2 regions of the Ferrimonas sp. YIN67 genome follow, and region 2 is predicted to be linked to the other one. Evidence: predicted binding sites of a transcription regulator. Region 2 holds the regulator's gene; the other holds the start of a gene.
What was found. The regulator LexA, encoded in region 2, represses DNA repair genes until DNA is damaged. The targets are predictions, from matches to a motif close to TACTGTATNNNNATACAGTA.
Positions count from the first base shown of each region.

Region 1: a site for LexA is predicted at 2,629-2,648, ahead of imuA (translesion DNA synthesis-associated protein ImuA). Genes of this name have one in related genera too.

Region 1 covers NZ_JBXVVJ010000014.1:17,955-23,456, reverse strand. The annotation lists gene AC2D8U_RS20260 (hypothetical protein) at 1-193, opposite strand, end outside; gene AC2D8U_RS20255 (hypothetical protein) at 595-1,416, shown strand; gene AC2D8U_RS20250 (KTSC domain-containing protein) at 1,416-2,492, shown strand; gene imuA (translesion DNA synthesis-associated protein ImuA) at 2,673-3,368, shown strand; gene AC2D8U_RS20240 (Y-family DNA polymerase) at 3,368-4,789, shown strand; gene AC2D8U_RS20235 (error-prone DNA polymerase) at 4,776-5,502, shown strand, end outside.
Region 2 covers NZ_JBXVVJ010000009.1:166,109-171,610, reverse strand. The annotation lists gene ctaD (cytochrome c oxidase subunit I) at 1-100, opposite strand, end outside; gene coxB (cytochrome c oxidase subunit II) at 114-1,610, opposite strand; gene AC2D8U_RS17640 (SulA-like leucine-rich domain-containing protein) at 1,872-2,327, opposite strand; gene lexA (transcriptional repressor LexA) at 2,327-2,950, opposite strand; gene plsB (glycerol-3-phosphate 1-O-acyltransferase PlsB) at 3,199-5,502, shown strand, end outside.

The DNA of each region.
Region 1 (5,502 bases), on a different contig from region 2:
CTCTGCTATATAGCTCTACTCTCAGTAACGATTGAAGTAGCACTGGCCCAACAACAGGAAGAAGCCAAGACATTAAAATAGCAGCTATAGATTGCTTGCGATCAAGCATATCGCTACGAATAACCATATAGGTAATTCGCACCGACATATACAAAATACAACCAAATACGACGACCGTTATGTAGTTGAGCATTCGTCACCATCCTTGGGACTCTTAACAGTGTATTAGTGCGACCTTGCAAGCTTGCTGTACCTTGCAAGGTCGCGTTAATGCTGCATCCAGATGCCGTTCTGTTTAACCAATTTCCTTCCGAATCAAACTCATGTCAACTCAAATGGTGCCTGCTGCGCAGCGAACCTGTGCCTGCTGCGGATGGGCAGTGGCCTGTTCTGCGCTCCTTCTTTGTCGTCGTTGCGCCCGTTTCAGGCTCAGGTCCGGCCCTGGCGGGTTGGACTGGCAGGCGACTGGCTCCCGTTTTACTCACTGCTGGGTTGAGGTGTGGCTAATCCGCTTAACTGATCCTGATGCGCAAAGGCCGGTTGCGTGTTTGCCAAGGAGAGAGGGAAGTCTCGTGATGAAACCAAGGAGTGGAGATGAACATAGTATATCGATGGATCGTGCTGGGACTCTGGGGGCTGTCACTGCCAGTCGGTGCCCTTGAGTTTGATGCCTTTGCCCCGTGGGAGCAGGGGGTTCGTTACAGCAAGGGGGCCGTGGTGCGCCAGGCCAGCCACCTGTGGATTGCCGATAAACCAGGGAAGCCGTCCCCACCTACCGAGGACCGAGGCTGGGTACGGGTTAAGATTGAGTCAGCAGCTCCCTGGCGGTCTGGAAAAGAGTATGCCGCCGGTAGCGTGGTCTTGCTCGATGAGGAGCCTTTCTTTGCCCTAAAGAAGGCCAAGCGTTCGCCCCGGCATCCTTCAGCCAAATCCAAGTGGCAGGCATTTCGTCACCCCGCCCTGGGGTACGATCTGCCTCTGGTCGATGAGGCGTTGGCAAAACAAAGCTTGCTGGGGATCGATCTTAATGACAATGGGATCCGGGATGACTACGAGGTCTTTGTGGTGATGACCTACTCTCAGCGCACTCGGGAGGTGGGCCTTGGCCTGGCGGACTCCTATCAAAAAGCCCTGATGGCGGACGCTGCGGCGATCGCTTCCTGGCCAGAGGAGGAGGTACGCGATCTGTTTGAATCCTTGGTTCAGATGTATTCGTGTAAACGGGAGTTACGAAAGAGCGACCCCAGCTTTACGGGGTTCGAATACAAATATTTTAATACGTTAGAGCGAGTAAGCGCCTATCGTCGAAATCAGAAACTGATGTTGGATATTTTGACAACGCAGTATCGACCTCCTTTTGTTGAAGATCCGTGCTCCCGAGCGGTCCTGCTGGTTGAAGCTGGAGGTCGTTGGTAATGAAACGTTTATTTTTAGTGGTATTACTTTTACTGAGTTCATACCAGGCTCAGGCGGCATTTTCCTGCGGCAAGAGTGTTGATTCTTTGCAGCTGGTTTACATTAACGGCATGTTTACTCACGCAGCCGGTTTTATCGACTCCGTTCGGGAGTTGGATCAGTTCCAAAACTGGCGACTGACCGGTGCGTTTCCTAAACATGGGCCGGTGATTGGCTTTCATAATTATGACGAAGTCACCACGGAGCAGTTGCGGGAAGTATTCCTGCAAAAGCTCAGCTCTCTGGGACGGTCGGATTGGCTGGAAGCGTTCTGGCGTTTTGTTAATGGCGAGTCCATCGGCGTGCTGGAGCTCTCCCCCTTCTTTTTGCTTTGGGCCGAGACGGTGGCCGAATACTACTCCATTGGTGATGAACGGGATTTCAGCAAGATGGCGCAGGCGCTGCGAAATGATCTGGGCTCTTGTGCCAGGACGGTGCTGGTGACTCACTCGCAGGGTAACTTTTATGGCGATCACCTGTTTACTGACTTCCTGTCGAACTACTTCCTGGAGGGGGAGTGGCCGTTAGAGGAGTACGTGATGCTGGGGCAGATGGCGGTGGCAACCCCCTCCTATCAAGTGGGAGGGGCGGCAGGATCCGCGCACGCAGAGGTTCTGGGCAATGTGACCAATAACACCGATCTGGTGATGGCGGGGGTGCGGGCCACGGTTGGGGCGCTGCCCTCTACCTATGCGGCCAGCTTTAATCTCTTTGACTGGAGTGGTCACGGTTTCTATGAATCCTATTTGGTGCAGCCCGGGCAATCGGAAGCGATTGCCAATCGGATTGTGGAGATCGCCTACGACATGACGCCCTGGCCCATGCATGGGCAGCAGGCCGTGGACTCTACGGCCATCGCAAGCTTCGGGTTTTCAGCAGTGAGCAAGATCCTGGATATCGAGTTTGTCAGTGGGGCCATCTATCGTTACTACGAGGTTCCGGCCCCTGTGGTCGATGGGCTACGACAAGCCGGTTCGAAGGGCAGTTACCTCTACAACAAGATCCGCAGTTCGTTTGAGTACGAACGGTTGAACTAGCTGCGAACAGCTTAGATTTGAGTTCCAGCTTCCGGGCCCGGCAAACGCCGGGCCTGCTCTTTGGTTGGCGCGCCTGTGTGGCTTATCTCTCACATCGGACGGGATGGCCTTGCCAGAGCATGGGGCGATCCGGCTATACTGTATAAATGTACAGTTAAACGGTGGGTAGGCTGAGATCCCATGGCCGCAGACGTTTCCCCGCTGCTCACTCGCCCCGATATCTGGTTGGGGCGACAGTGGCAACATGATAATCAAGCTATTGCGACAGGTTTTGCCACGCTGGATCAGCATCTGGCGGGACAGGGCTGGCCGGAGTATGGCGTGGTGGAGCTGGTGGGCACGGCACAAGGAGAAACCTTGCTGGGGTTGACCGATCTGCTGCTGCCTGTGCTTAAGGCGCAACAGGACAGTGAGCGCTGGCAGGTGTGTGTGGCCCCACCGGCCCTGCCTCACGCTCCGGCCTGGGCGGAAGCGGGGATCGCCCTGAGCCGTTTTGTCTGGATTGATACCCAGTGCCGCAAGGAGCAACTGTGGACCCTGGAGCATAGCCTTAACTCGGGTCGCTGCAGTGTGGTGCTTGCCTGGCTCGATGAGCTGAACGCAACCCAGGCGCGTCGCCTGCAACTGGCGGCGCAGAAAGGGCGTTGCTTGTTGTTTGTGCATCTGCCGTCAAGCGTCCTGGCGGAGCATCACGCGGTCTCCCTGCGGCTGGGAGTGAGCCCTGATCCCTCGGGCTGCACCGTGCAACTGCTCAAGCAGCGGGGCGGCTGGCCCCAGCCCGATCTCCCCCTGTCACTGCCCCATCGGGCTAAAGCACCTCGGCACACCCCAGTGGGGCCTGAGCAAAGCGTCGGCGTGGTTCAGGGACCCTGGTGATGCTGCTGGGCCTGCATTTTATCGATCTGAGTCTGCACCACCGCGCCCGCGGTCAACAGCAGCTCGAGCATCCCATGGCTCTGTTTGGCGGCCACCCCCTGACAGTGCTGCAGTGCAATGCTCAGGCCCGTCAGCAAGGGGTGGCGGTGGGGCAGAAGCTGGCGACCGCCACCGCCCTGTGCGAGTCACTGGTACTGCTGCAGGGCGATGAACAGGAAGATAGGCAGATCCTTGAGCAGCTGGCCGAGTGGGCCTATGGCTTCAGTGCCCAGATCACCCTGGTGGCGCCGGATCTCCTGATCCTGGAGGCCAGCTCCATGCTGAGGCTGTTTGGTGGACAGGAGGGCTGGCTGGCGCAACTGGGCTCGGATCTTGATGCCATGGCCCTGCCATGGCGGGCAGTGCTGGCCGAGACGCCGCTGGCGGCCACTCTGCTGGCTCGCCATGGCCATCAGGGGGATACGATGATGATGGGTCAGGGAACGATCCTGGCCGAGCCGGAGCAGGCCCTGGCCCGCCTGTTGCCTTTGTCTTTGGCCCGGTTGGAGCGACCGGAGGCGACGCGCCTGGAGAGCATGGGGATACGAAGCCTGGCCCAGCTGATGGCCCTGCCACGCTCAGAATTGGGGCGACGTTTTGGCGGGGAGCTCTTGCTATGGCTGGAGCGCCTGTTGGGGGAGCGGCCCGATCCCCGAGAACACTTTCAGCCGCCGCAGCATTACCGACGCAAGCTGGTGCTGCTTGAGGAGCTGGAGCATCTGCAGGGCTTGAGGTTTCCACTGAAACGTCTGTTTGCTGAGCTGGGCGATCTGCTGCGTCGACGCCAGTTGGCCTTGCCGCAGTTGGAACTCCTGTTGCACCACAGGCACCGTCCAACGACGGTGATCGCCCTGCGAGGAGCTGGCAATGAACACAGGGCCGAGGCGTGGATGGCCCTGTGCCTGTTGAAGCTGGAGCGTCTGACCCTGTTTGAGCCTGTGATGGAGATCGAGCTGGTGGGGGAAACGTTGCAGCCTTTGGAGGTGTACAGTGAGCGCCTGATCGGCGGAGGGGCACCGGACAGCGCCGCGCAGGATCTGCTGGCGCAACTGGCGGCGCGCCTGGGTGAGGATCGGGTTCGCAGCCTTGAGGCGGTGGCCGAACATCGGCCCGAGTACAGCAGTCGTCCTGTGCCAGCCGGCCAGGGCGGGGATCTACGCGATGGCCCCAGTGGCTTGCACCGTCCCTGCTGGTTACTGCCCCAGCCCCGGGCGATCGTCCGGGAGCAGTACCAACTGCTACGGGGTCCGGAGCGGATCGAGTCCGGCTGGTGGGAGTCGATGCCCATCGCCCGGGATTACTTTCTGGCCCAAGCCCCGGAAGGCGGCCTGTGCTGGATCTTCCACGGCAGCGAAGGCTGGTTTTTGCATGGCTGGTTCTGACTTGGCGGCGACGGCCACCCATGAGACGGGGTATGCCGAGCTGCACTGCTTGAGCAACTACAGTTTTTTGCGCAGTGCCTCTCATCCGGATGAACTGGTGGCCCGAGCGGCCGAGCTGGGCTACGCGGCCCTGGCAATCACCGATGAGTGCTCCATGGCCGGGGTGGTCAAGGCACACGAGGCCGCCAGGGCTCATGGGCTTAAGTTGATCATCGGCAGCAGTTTTCGTTTGGGGGAAGGGCAACAGGGGGACACGCTGGTGTTGCTGGCGCAAAACCGGGAGGGCTATGGCCAGATCTGTCGATTGATCACGCAAGCCCGGCGTCGCTGTGACAAGGGTTGCTACCGGCTCGACTGGAAGGATCTTGCGGCGGATCGGCTGGCGGATTGCCTGCTGTTGTGGTCCCCCGAATACGCAGAGCGATTGGATGAGCTCGCGTCCCGGCTAAAGGGGGAGTGGCATGGCCGCTTTTACCTGCTGCTGGAGCGGGTTCTGGCGCCGGGTGAAGGGGGACGATTGACGGCGCTGCAGGCACTGGCCGAGAGGGCGGGGATCCCCCTGGTGGCGGCGGGCCAGGTACGGATGCACCGGCGTGAGCGCAAGCCCCTGTTGGATGTGCTCGATGGCATTCGCCAGGGCTGTACCCTGATGCAGGCCGGGGAGCGACTGACGGCCAATGCCGAGGCGTACTTAAAGCCTCGGCCGTTATTGC
Region 2 (5,502 bases):
AGCGCATCACACCGCGAGGCTGGTCATGATGGTGATGTTCGTCATGGGTGTCGACATGGCCCAGCTGATCCCGCTGGCGCTCGGTAACGGTCGTTGTCATCGTTATTCTCCTGCTACTGGCCAGCCAAGGCATTTACATCGGCGGCCTGGATCAGATCGCCGGTATTGTTGTCGAACGCGTTGCGCTGATAGGTCACCACGGCAGCAATCTGCTCGGCGGTTAGAAGGGTGGAAAATGCGGCCATGGCAGTCCCAGGCCGACCGTCTCGCACCAACGCGATGTGTTTGCTGGCCTCTCCCAATGCCACCGTGCTGCCCTTGATCGGCGGAAACGCCCCGGGCAGGCCCAGGCCATTGGCCTGGTGGCAGGCGGCACAGCTGCCGGCGTAGATCTTCTCGCCCTCTGCCATGGCACTGGCCATGGTGAACGGGATCGGTGCAGGTTCGGGCAGGGAAACCGTATTGAGCTCCGCTTCTCCCCCTTTCACTTTGGGTGCTTCCCCCTCGTCCGACGCCGCAGGCTCACTCAAGGGATCACCGGCTACATCGGCGGCCTGGATCACCTCACCTGTGTCATTGCCAAAAGCATTGCGCTGATAGGTCACCACCGCAGCCAGTTCCTTCAGGGTCAACTGAGCGGCAAAGGCCTGCATCGCGGTACCGGGACGGCCGTTGGCCACAACATCGATATGTTTGGCGGGATCACCCAAGGCGATCGGGTTATCCTTGATGGCGGGGAACACGCCCGGCAACCCCATGCCATTGGGCTGATGACAGGCGGCACAACGACCGTTGTACACCTGCTCTCCCAGCACCATGGACTCTTCCATGGTTAAGTGTTGGGACAGGGAGGCTTGCTCAGCATCCGCCGCCGCGCCAGCGAGCCGTTTTTGTTCAGCCAGCCAGGCATCGAACTCCGCTTCTGGCAGTACCTCAACAACCACTGGCATATAGCCATGGTCTTTGCCGCACAGCTCGGCACACTGTCCCCGGTAGATCCCGGGCTCGTCGACCCGGGTCCAGGCTTCGTTGATAAATCCGGGGTTGGCGTCCTTCTTGACCGCAAAGGCAGGCACCCACCAAGAGTGGATCACATCATCTGAGGTCAGTAGGAAGCGCACTTTGCGGTTGGTGGGCAGCACCAAAGGCTTGTCGACTTCCAGCAGATAGTTCTCACCCTTTGCTGCCAGGTTATCGATCTGTTCCCTCGGGGTAGACATCAGGCTGAAGAAGCCAACCTCTTCACCAAAATACTGGTAGTGCCACTTCCACTGGGAGCCGGTGATCTGAATGGTCAGATCCGCATCGCTGGGATCTTCCATTGCGATCAGGGTGCTGGTGGCGGGTACGGCCATGCCGATCAGGATCAGGAAGGGCACCACGGTCCAGGCGATCTCCACCTTGGTGCTTTCATGGAAATTGGCGGGAGTCACTCCCTTGGCTTTGCGATGATGGATCAGTGAATAGATCATCACGCCAAAGACCAGCAGGGCGATCAGGCAACAGATATAAAAAATGGTCATATGCAGGCCATAGACCCGCTGACTGATCTCGGTCACCCCAGGCGTCATATTCCAGAGCGACTCATTGGCGATGGATGGCGATACCATCAGGGCCAGGCACCAGCCCAACAGCTTGTACGTCACAGACACTTCTCCTCTGAGCATTGCTTTCGCAACGACCAGAAAGAGCTTGCACAGTACAACCTGGCTCTATGTCAGCTCCTTCCCCGAACGGGCATGGGCATACGCGTGTCCAGCTGCGCAACATCTGCCATTACAACTGCCTAAATTTGTGCAATGTTTCCGGAGTTTAAGCTACAGGCTGTGCGTTAGTTGATCAAGATCACAAAAGCACTTCGGAGTAATTATTCAGTGAACAAGATTCGGAAGGTGAAGGGTTTCCTGATTGGCGCCCTGGATCAGAAATGCAGGACAATAGGCACGCTTCTGTACGAGCTGTAAACGCCGTCCATCCCGCTCATCTATTTTTGGCAACCAAGCAAAGGCCACGGCACAGGTCCCCCCCAGCATGGCCTGCTCCAGTGCCCACAGCGCCTCCACATCATCACTGCAGCGCACACGAAGGACACGGCGGGCATCGATCCCGGCCTGGGCCAGCAAGGAAAGCCAATTGTCGGCCGGAGGGTTGATCAGGACTATCCAGCCAGCCTGTTCGGCCAGTTCGCGCAAAGCAGGCATCAAGGCCCCGAGGACATTGACGCCCGCTCCGGGTGAACAGCAGGTCGACTGGGCGGTGGACCAGGGCCGGCGGGTGCCTTGCCAAAGGCCAGGATGATTGTGCGGCGTTCCCTGCTGCGTTTTCATTATTGCCAGTCTCCGTTTCTGACGACGCCTACGGCCAAGCCCTCAATGGTAAGGGGGATCTCTGCCAAATCGACGACAATCGGTTCATATTCTTCATTTTCGGCGTGAAGATAAACGACGTTACCCTGTTTTTGAAAGCGCTTCACCGTCACTTCATCATCGCCCACCCGGGCCACTACAACCTGGCCATTACGGGCCTCTCGGGTCTGGTGGACGGCCAGCAGATCACCATCGAGGATACCAATCTCCTTCATGGAGTCTCCGCGCACCCTCAGCAGATAGTTGGCCTCGGGACGAAACAGGGTGGGATCCATCTGATAGTGGGATTCCACATGCTCCTGCGCCAGGATGGGCTCACCAGCGGCGACCCGACCAATCAGCGGCAAACCCAGTTGCTCTGGCTCAGGCTCGTTATAAAGGACCCGGATCCCCCGGGAAGTGCCGGGTACGATCTCAATATAGCCTTTGCGTGCCAGCGCCTTGAGGTGCTCTTCCGCCGCATTGGCACTGCGAAAGCCCAGCTGACGAGCGATCTCCGCCCGGGTTGGCGGCATTCCGGTGTCCAGCATGTGCTGGCGAACAAGGTTAAACACCTGTTCCTGGCGAGGCGTCAACGGCTTCATGGCGATCCCTGTGTATTCGTACAGTATTGATACTGTAATCATATACAGGTAGCTGGTGATTTCAACAGCAATCTGTTGTGGATGAGGAAAAACTTCGAGGAAACTGGTCCGATGATGACGGCAGAGTGGACAAAATACAGCCACTCTTTGCGAAGCACTTGCCGCTCTGAGAGTCAGATAGCTGCCTGCCTAGCGCTTTGGGTGTACACTCTGCGCAACTCATTCAATATCCCAGAGAAGCAACCCTCGTGAGCAACACAATCCTAAACCACTGGCAGCGACCGGTCAGTTGGATGCAAAAGCTGATGGTGAAGAGCAAGCCGATCCCGGAACGGCCGATTACCGAGTTGGATCTCGATCTCAGTCGACCCATCGTTTATGTCCTTCCAAACGACTCTTTCTCCGACCGTCTGGCACTGCATGAGTGTTGCCTCAAACTCGGTCTGCCCAGCCCGTTCGAGCCTCTAGAGCTCAAGGGAGAGATCTTCGAACGCCTGGTGGCATTGGAAGGAACCACGCCCCTGTTCGGACAGGGTAATGGCACCGACTTCAAGGCCCGTTTCGAGCGTCTGCTGCAACTTCATCGGGATCACGAGGAACTGGACGTTCAGGTCGTGCCGGTCAGCCTATTGTGGGGCCGAAACCCCGGTAAAGAGGAGAGTGTCAGTGCCACGCTGCTCAACAAGAACAATCCAACCTGGCTGCGTAAAACCCTGATCCTCTCCGTCCTGGGCCGGGATAACTTTATCCGCTTCTCCCGCGCCGTTTCTCTGCGTTATATGGCAAACAATCATGGTACCGACGGCACCATCGCCAGCAAGCTGGCGCGAGTCGCACGGGTCCACTTCGGCCGCCAGCGCACCGTCGCTACGGGGCCACGCCTGCCGGACCGTCAAGCCCTCTTCCATGCCCTGCTTGCCGCCCCGGCCATCAAGAGCGCCATCGCCGACGAAGCCAAGAGCAAGAAGATCTCCGAAGAGAAAGCCCGTCAGCGAGCGCGGGAATACCTGGACGAGATCGCGGCCGACTACTCGGACAGCCTGTTCCGGATTGGGGATCGCGTCCTCACCTGGTTATGGAACAAACTCTACCGCGGGATCAACGTACGAGGTGCCGAGCAGGTCCGCCAGCTATCCCAGGATGGCCACGAGATCGTCTTCGTGCCTTGCCACCGCAGCCATATGGACTACCTGCTACTCTCCTACGTGATCTATCGTCAGGGTATGGTCCCACCGCATATCGCGGCCGGGGTTAACCTGAACTTCTGGCCGGCCGGTCCCATCTTCCGCCGGGGTGGTGCCTTTTTTATCCGCCGCTCTTTCCGGGGCAATAAGCTGTACTCCACCGTCTTCCGCGAATACCTGGATCAGCTGTTCAAGCGGGGTTACTCGGTGGAATACTTCACCGAAGGCGGGCGTTCCCGTACCGGCCGCCTGCTGCCGCCCAAGACCGGCATGATCGCCATGACCGTCAACTCCGTCCTGCGCGGCCTCGAGCGCCCGGTCACCCTGGTCCCTGTCTACCTGGGCTACGACCACGTGATGGAGGTTGCCTCCTACCATAAGGAGCTCGCCGGCAAGAAAAAGGAAAAAGAGAGCGCCTGGCAGGTATTCTCCGCCATCCGTAAGCTGCGTAATTACGGCCAGGGTTATGTGAACTTCGGCCAGGCCATCACCATCCACCAGTTCCTCAATGAAGCCCACCCCCAATGGCGCGAAGAGAGTAACCCGGATGAGGGCAAACAACCTTGGCTGACACCAGCAGTCAATCAACTGGCCAACCAGTTGATGTGCAACATCAATGATGCCGCAGCGGCTTCCGCCATGACCCTGACCTCCAGCATCCTGCTGGCCACCGAGCAACACGCCATGGAGCGTGGTGCACTGGAAAGACAGCTGGATCTCTATCTGGATCTGCTCCGCGCCGTCCCCTATACCCCTCACACGACGGTACCGGAAGGGGATGGCAAGGCGGTACTGCAGCAGGTGCTGGATCTCAACAAGTTCCAACTGGCAACCGACCATATGGGCGAGATCGTCAGCATTGCCGATGGGTCTGCGGTGACCATGACCTACTACCGTAATAACAGCCTCCATCTGATGGTACTGCCCGCCCTGATCGCCGCCCTGCTGCTGCGCCGTGGCTGCCAGACCGAGTCCCAGCTGATCGATCAGATCCAGGCGATCTACCCCCTGCTGCAAGCTGAGTTGTTTATGGGGCTGGATCAGGCCAACGTAGCCCGTCAGGTCCAGGGGCTGATCAACGAGCTGGTGCGCCATGAACTGCTGGAGGTGTGTGAGCAGGGTCTGAAACCTCGCCAGAGTCGCCGTGCCGAGCTCTGCAACCTGGCGGATCTGATCCAGGAAACCGCACAGCGCTACGCCATCGTCCTGTCGCGACTGCAGCAGGAACCGACCATTGAGCGGGCAGCCCTGGAGAAGGACAGCACCGCCCTGGCAGAGCGCATGTCACGCCTTCACGGGATCAGCGCACCTGAGTTCTTCGACAAGAAGGTCTTTGCCACCCTGACCTCACGGCTCAAGGAGCTGGGG